DNA from 2 places in the Microbulbifer sp. SE14 genome. Region 1 is predicted to be linked to the other one. Evidence: predicted binding sites of a transcription regulator. Region 1 holds the regulator's gene; the other holds the start of a gene.
What was found. Region 1 encodes sigma-54, which starts transcription at its own class of promoters, with help from an activator protein. Its sites were predicted from a motif close to TGGCACANNNNTTGCNNT; they were not measured.
Positions count from the first base shown of each region.

Region 2: a site for sigma-54 is predicted at 1,992-2,009, ahead of AC6R19_RS01085 (adenosine deaminase family protein). Genes of this name have one in related genera too.

Region 1 is NZ_JCBAJA010000022.1:6,653-10,457, reverse strand. Features, by position in the region: gene rapZ (RNase adapter RapZ) at 1-409, opposite strand, end outside; gene ptsN (PTS IIA-like nitrogen regulatory protein PtsN) at 518-979, opposite strand; gene hpf (ribosome hibernation-promoting factor, HPF/YfiA family) at 983-1,273, opposite strand; gene AC6R19_RS15260 (RNA polymerase factor sigma-54) at 1,600-3,051, opposite strand; gene lptB (LPS export ABC transporter ATP-binding protein) at 3,305-3,805, opposite strand, start outside.
Region 2 is NZ_JCBAJA010000001.1:251,564-255,368, reverse strand. Features, by position in the region: gene AC6R19_RS01095 (TonB-dependent receptor) at 1-22, shown strand, start outside; gene ushA (bifunctional UDP-sugar hydrolase/5'-nucleotidase UshA) at 240-1,772, shown strand; gene AC6R19_RS01085 (adenosine deaminase family protein) at 2,045-3,472, shown strand; gene AC6R19_RS01080 (purine nucleoside permease) at 3,597-3,805, shown strand, end outside.

The sequences.
Region 1 (3,805 bases):
TCAGTGCCTCGAGCAGGTGGGTGCGGTTGTCGGAGAGGGGGTGCTTGCGGCGGGTTTCGCTAAAGCGCTGCACCAGCACCGGCGAGCGCGCGTCCAGGTAGATGACATCGCACTGCACGCCGCTCTCACGCAACCCCTCGATCACCCGCGGCGCCTGCTGCACGTCCTGCCACAGGTTGCGCGCGTCTATACCCAGGGCCAGGCGGGGGCTGCTCAGGGCGGGTTGGGAGCCCAGGGCGCTTTGCGGTTGGGAGTTGCCGATCGGCGGCTGCTCGCGCACGCGCCGGACCAGTTCCGGCAGCAGGCTGGCCGGCAGGTTGTCGATACAGTTGAAGCCGACGTCCTCCAGCAACTGCAGGGCGGAACTCTTACCGGAGCCGGAGCGGCCACTGATGATCACCAGGCGCATAGGGGAGATCCTTTCTTCACTTCAGCGCTTTATGTTCTGACAGCTGCAAGTCACCCGTGTGAAGCCTCGGGTCGGTTCAGTCGGTGTAACTCGCTGATCTGGTGCAGATTATGCAGCGGCGGCGCTGTCGATGGCCAGCGCGTAGAGTTCGTCCCCGCTCTCGGCCTGGCGGAGCTTTTCCCTGACCCGGCTGTCGCTGAACAGGGCGGCGATTTCCGCCAGGGTGTCCAGATGCTCCTGTTCGGAGTCCTCCGGCACCAGCAGGGCGAACAGCAGATCCACCGGCTGGCGGTCGACGGCGTCGAAGTCAACCGCAGGCTCGGTGGTGCAGAGCACGCCGATGGGGCGCTCACAGCCCGGCAGTCGGCAGTGCGGAATGGCCACGCCGTCGCCGATACCGGTGGAGCCGAGGCGCTCGCGGGCGATCAGTTGGTTGAAGATGGTATCGGCATCGTGTTGTGGATACTGTTCGGCAATGGCCTGGGCAATGTTGAGCAGCAACTTCTTTTTGCTGCTCCCCGCCAGATGGCAGAGGCTCAGGCGGGGAGAGAGTAATGCTTCCAATGTCATAGTTCAGCGGTGGTTCTGCAACTTCTCTTTGTGTTTCCTGAGTTGGCGATCCAGCTTGTCGGCCAGGGCGTCAATGGCCGCGTACATGTCTCTGTCTTCAGAGCCGGCACAGAGATCGTGCCCGTTCATGTGCACCCTGGCTTCGGCCTTCTGGATCAGTTTGTCCACGGACAGGATTACGTGTGCATTGGTAATGTTGTCGTAGTGTCGGGAGAGCTTTTCCAGTTTGCTTTCACAGTAATCGCGCAGGGGCGGAGTGAGATCTACGTGGTGACCACTGATGTTGATCTGCATGGATTTCTCCTTATTGAGAGCATCGCTTGGCGGCGCCCCTCCCGTTAGGGCCGCAACCCTACTAGGAAGTTCGCCAGATTGGAAGGATACACTCAAAGTTTGGACGTTGGTCGCCGCCGGGGTGGCTTGGGGCGCCTTGCAGTTTGTGACTGGCCGTTCTTGGTTAGTCAGAATTCTGGCGCTAGGGATGCCATTCCCATCCGTGGTGATTGCTCCGTAAGCGAGTGGTCGGCCGGGAAAAAGCCTCATCGGCAAACATTTCCCGGATGGCCCCCGGCAGCTGGGTCTTCGTGTCGGGCTTCGGCATTCTTTTCCCGAGCCCCGACCTAAACCAGCCGCTTGCGCTCGCTGGAGGAGGGGATGCCCATGGACTCCCGGTACTTGGCCACGGTGCGCCGGGCCACCTGGATGCCCTGCTTGTCCAGTTCCTGAGTGATCTTGTTGTCGGACAGCGGCTTGCGGGGTTGCTCGGCGTCGATCAGTTTGCGGATCATCGCGCGGATGGCGGTGGAGGAGGCGTCCTCGCCGGAGTCGGTGCTGACGTGGCTGGAGAAGAAGTATTTGAGTTCGAAGACCCCGCGCGGGGTGAGCATGTACTTCTGGGTGGTGACGCGGGAGATGGTGGATTCGTGCATGCCGATGGTTTCGGCGATATCCGCCAGCACCATGGGCTTCATCGCCTCGGGGCCCAGCTCGAAGAAGCCCTGCTGCTTCTCGACGATGCTGGAGGCCACCTTGAGCAGGGTTTCGTTGCGGCTCTGCAGGCTTTTCAGGAACCAGCGTGCCTCCTGCAGGTGATCGCGCAGGAAATTGTTATCGCTGGAGTTGTCGGCGCGCCGGATCAGGGCTGCGTAGTCGCCATTGATGCGCAGCCGGGGAGTGGTTTCCGGGTTCAGTTCCACCAGCCAGCGCTGCTCCCGGCGGCTGACGATGATGTCTGGCACCACATACTGCGGCTCCTCGCCGCCGAAGGCCTCGCCGGGGTAAGGGGTCAGGGTCTGGATCAGGCGCACCACCTCGCCCAGCTGCGCCTCGTTGAGGCGGGTTCTGCGGCTGAGGCTGCGGAAGTCGCGCTTGCCGAGCAGGTCCAGGTGGCGGTCCACTACCAACAGCGCCTGCTCCAGCCAGGGGGTGCCGACCGGCAGCTGGCGCAGCTGCAGCAGCAGGCATTCGCGCAGGTCGCGGGCGCCGCAGCCGGCGGGCTCGAACTGCTGGATGGTCTTGAGTACCGCGAGGACTTCGTCCTCCTCCGCTTCCAGCGTCGCGGCTATGTCGCCCAGGGGCGTTTCCAGGAGGCCGCTCGGGGCTATGCCGTCGATCAGGTTCTCACCGATCAACTTGTCCTGCGCGGAAAGGGTGGTCAGGTTGAGCTGCCACAGCAGATGGTCCTGCAGACTGTCCGGGGCGGAGTTGCGCTGCTCCAGGGCGAGTTCGTCCCCGTCGCCGCCACTGTAGCTACCGCCGCTGTAGATATCGTCCCAGCGGGTGTCCACCGGCAGTTCGTCGGGGATATCGTGGCTCCAATCACTTTCGGTACCCTGGTCGCTGCCGTTGACCGAGGAGTCATCGGAGGCGGAGCGCTCCGGCGACTGCTCCTCGGTGCTGTCAGGGTGAGAGTGATCCTCGCCGTCCACCTCCAGCAGCGGATTGCTGTCCAGCGCCGACTGTACCTCCTGTTGCAAGTCCAGCGTCGACAATTGCAGCAGGCGAATAGCCTGTTGCAGCTGGGGCGTCATGGTCAGCTGGGTGCCGAGCTTTAACTGGAGAGACTGCTTCATATTTGAGGGACTGCAGACCTGTGCGGCGGATGAATCATCTAAAAATCCAAGACGCCGCAGACTAACCCTCTGTTCGGTGGATTACAAGCAATAACTGTGCCGGTTTTGAATGCGGAATGCGAAATGCGGAATGATGAATGCGCGGTCTGGATCTCCTCAGGCGGACAGTGGTCCGGCCGCGCTTGGGCCTGGGAGGCGTGAGCTAGCGATATTAGGTGGTTTTTGCGGCACTATGGGTTGATGCTATTCCGCATTAAATGGTGAACTCGTGTCCCAAGTAGACTTCGCGCACCTGCTGGTTGGCGAGCACTTCCGCCGGGGTGCCGGCGGCGATGATATGGCCCTCGCTGACGATATAGGCGGTTTCGCAGATATCCAGGGTCTCGCGCACATTGTGGTCGGTGATCAGCACGCCGATGCCGCGATCGCGCAGGTGGCGGATGATCTGCTTGATGTCGTTGACCGAGATCGGATCCACGCCGGCGAAGGGTTCGTCCAGCAGGACGAAGTCCGGGTCCGTGGCCAGGGCGCGGGCTATCTCCACACGGCGCCGCTCGCCGCCGGACAGGGCCATGCCGAGGCTGTTCTCGATATGGGTGATGTTGAATTCCTTCAGCAGTTCCTGCACCTGCTGCAGCCGTTCGGCGCGGGACAGTTCCCTGCGGGTTTCGAGGATGGCGAGGATGTTGTCGCGCACAGACAGGCGGCGGAACACCGAGGCCTCCTGGGGCAGGTAGCCGATGCCCTTGCGCGC
Region 2 (3,805 bases), on a different contig from region 1:
GGGGTTGAAATACAACTTCTGATCGCCGTATCGGAAGCATTCAGAGCCGGCGCTTAGCGCCGGCTTTTTTTACCTGAATACCCCCACGGACCACGGAGCTGTTTATGGCGCTGAAGGCTCCAGCCCCGCAAACGGGCCCCAGGCCCGTGCCAGAAAAAAAACATGCCGGAGCAACCATGGCCATACAGAAACAAAATCGACAGGGAAAATTTCTTTGCACAACACTCCTGGCAACGGTGTTGCTGTGGTTTGGTTTTGCGCACGAAGCACTTTCAGCGCAGGACAATCAAGCCATCCGCCTGACCCTGCTGCACACCAACGACAACCACGGCCGCTTCTGGCACAACCGGCACGGCGAGTACGGCATGGCCGCGCGCAAGGCGCTGGTGGACCAGGTCCGCGCGGAAGTCGCGGCCGAAGGCGGCTACACATTGCTGCTCTCCGGTGGCGATGTGAACACCGGTGTGCCGGAATCCGATATGCAGGATGCCGAGCCCGACTTCAAGGGCATGAGCCGCATGGGCTACGACGCCATGGCGGTCGGCAATCACGAGTTTGACAACCCTATTGAGGTCATCAGGAAACAGCAGGGTTGGTCCACATTCGATTTTCTTTCCGCAAATATTTACGGCAACGATGGCAAGCGGCCGTTCAAGCCCTACAAGGTTTTCGAAAAGGGTGGCATGCGTATTGCGGTTGTTGGCCTGATCACCCAGTCCACCGAAAAAATCGGCAACCCGGAAAATATCAGAGGTTTCCGCTTTGTCCTGCCGGAAAAGGAGATGGGACGGCTGCTGCCAAAATTGCAACAAGAGGCCGACCTGGTCATTGCGCTTACCCATATGGGCCACGACATGGACTCGGTCGGAACCGACGTCGCCCTCGCCAGGGCGGTGGACGGTATCGACATCATCGTGGGCGGCCACTCCCAGCAGCCGGTGTGCACCGATGCCCGGGGCGAACTGGTTGCGGATTACCAGCCGGGTGCCCCCTGCAAGCCCGACTTCGAAAACAACACCTGGATAATGCAGGCGCATGAATGGGGCAAATACGTCGGGCGGGCGGATTTTATCGTCGGCAAGGACTCCGTTCAGCTGATCGACTACCGCCTGATCCCCGTCAACCTGAAAACGCCACAAAGCGATAAACAGGAGTTCGTGCAGCCCCGGATCAAGCCCGATGAAGACCTGCAGGCCTTCCTGCAGGAATTCCAGGACAAGGGCGGTGCAGCTCTGCGCCAGGTCATTACCCGCGCCGAGCAGACCTTCGACCGCCGTGACAAGCGCGAATTTCCCAACGTCAGTCCACTGGGCAGCCTGATTACCCAGGCGTTCAGGCAGTTTGCCCGGGCCGATATCGCCATCACCAACAGCGGTGGCATTCGCGACAACCTGTATAAAGGTGACGTCACCGTCAAATCGCTGATGCAGGTGATGCCCTTTGCCAATACCGTGGGCTATGTGGATCTCAACGGCAGGGAGCTGCGCCAGTACCTGGAGGCGATAGCATTGTTGCCCCGCAATGAACGCGGAATTCAGTTTAGCGGCCTATCCCTGACGGCCGATGGCAGTCTTACCATCGGCGATGACAAGCGCCCCCTCGATCCCGACCGGATCTACCGGCTGGCCACCAACAGTTTCCTGGCGGCGGGCGGCGACGGTTATCCCCCGCTGCTGGATAAGCCCACTTACGTAAATAGCGGTGTTGTGGATTTCACTGCGGTGCGGCAACTGTTGGCCGGGCGCGAAAGCATATCACCTGGGGAATTTTGACAGGTGCAATGAGGCGCAGTCGCACATCGATCGCGGCCATGGGCCGCTCCTGCAGGAATATATCGGCATTCCCGAAAGGGGTGAACCCCTGAAATGGCGCCGAAGCCGATCCTATCGCGCGGCCGGGGGACACCCACAAGAAGGCTCCGTTTGCACCTTTGTGGCTGTTGGTAGAATAATGCAAAAAGATGACCAACCGAATAGATTTGCGGGTGCACGTGGCACGCCGCTTGCGGCGGATTTGGCTATCCATTTTTCCGGGGAGGGGAGAGATGTTGAACTTGGGAAAATTCTTGCGGCGAGCCCTGCTGCCGCTGCTGCTTTCCGGTGCGGCCGCGGCGCAGGATTCCTGGTTCGAGGACTTTAAACAGGAGGCCAGCGACGCGGAACTGTATCGCTTCCTCTATGCCATGCCCAAGGGCGGGGACCTGCACAACCACCTGTCCGGTGCCGGCTTCCCCGAGTGGTGGTACCGGCTGGCGTTGCAACAGGAGGAGCGGGGCTACCTCTATTACACCAAGGTGCGTATCGAAAACTGCCGCGGCTACGGCACCGATGCGTTCTCGGCGCAGCCCTACCTGCTGCTGTTCCGGAATATTCTCGCCGCCGGTTACGACAAGCTCAGCGAGTGTGAAAAGCGCGAGTACAAGCCGCTGGCAGAGCTGGACCGCGAAGAGCGGCTGGCGTGGCAGAACAGCATCCGCCTGGATAAACCCCACGAGGGGCGCGACGAATTCTTCCAGACCCACTGGCAGCGCCTCAATGACCTGGCCAGGAATCCCCATATCATCGCCGAGCTGATCTACCTGAATATGAAACACTTCGGCGCCGAGGGACTGCTTTACTTTGAGCCCCAGGTCAGTGTGCACGGCTTCCAGCGCGCGGACGGCAGCGCCCTCGGCCCCGACGAGGTGGCGGCCATCTACCGCGAGCGCATTGCGCGCGCGGATGCGCGGCAAACGGGGGTGGCGGTGCGCTTCCAGAGCTCGCTGCTGCGTTTCCACCCGCAGGCGGAGGAAATTCTCGGCAGCCTGTACCGCTTCGTGTACAACAATCGCGACCTCTGGGTGGCGGTGAACATGGTGGGCCGTGAGGACAACGACAAGGGCTACCCGCTGCGCTTCCTGCCCACACTGCGCAAGCTGCGCCGCCAGTACCCGGGGGTGAGGCTGTCGATTCACGCCGGCGAGGTGGACGAGCCCAACCGCCATGTGCGCGACACGCTGCTGCTGGGGGCGGAGCGCATCGGCCACGGTATCAACCTGATCGACGACCCGGACACCCTGCTGGCTATGCGTCGCGGCCCCTACCTGGTGGAGATCAACCTGATCAGCAACCTGCTGCTGGACTATGTGAGCGACTACGGCGAGCATCCCTTCCCGGAATACCTGCGCACCGGTGTACCCGTGGCCCTGTCCACCGACGACCGCGGCATGTGGGATTCCACCATGACCGACGAATACTTCGTCGCGGTGAAGGAGTTCAACCTGTCCTGGAGCGAGCTGCAGCTGCTCGGCCGCAACTCCCTGGCCTACAGCTTCGCCGACGAAGAGACGCGGCAGTCCCTGCTCGAGACCTTCGAGCGCCGCAGCCGGCGCTTTGTGCAGCGTGCGCAGCGGGAAAATTTCTGGGCGCGGGCGGAAATACCCGGGCCGCGGGGCTTTATTTGTGCGCACTACCAGCTCTGCGCACTGGAGTAGGTCGGTTCGCACAGACCTCCGCCGCCGTGCGCGAGCGCGACAGTGCCATAGATGCCTGCCGTCGCCTGGAAACCGCTGGGCTTTATTACAAAACGGGAAAATGACCATGCTGAAGAAAATTGCTATGACATTTGTAGCGCTCGGCCTGCTCGCCTGCAATGCCGAGCGCGAAGTCGCGGTCAAAAAAGAAACCCCACTGCCGGTCAGGGTGGTAGTGGTCACCATGTTCGAGATCGGCGAAGACAGCGGAGATACCGCCGGGGAATTCCAGCTGTGGAAGGAGCGCCGCGAACTGGATCGGGTGATTCCTTTCCACGGTCACCACGACCTGCA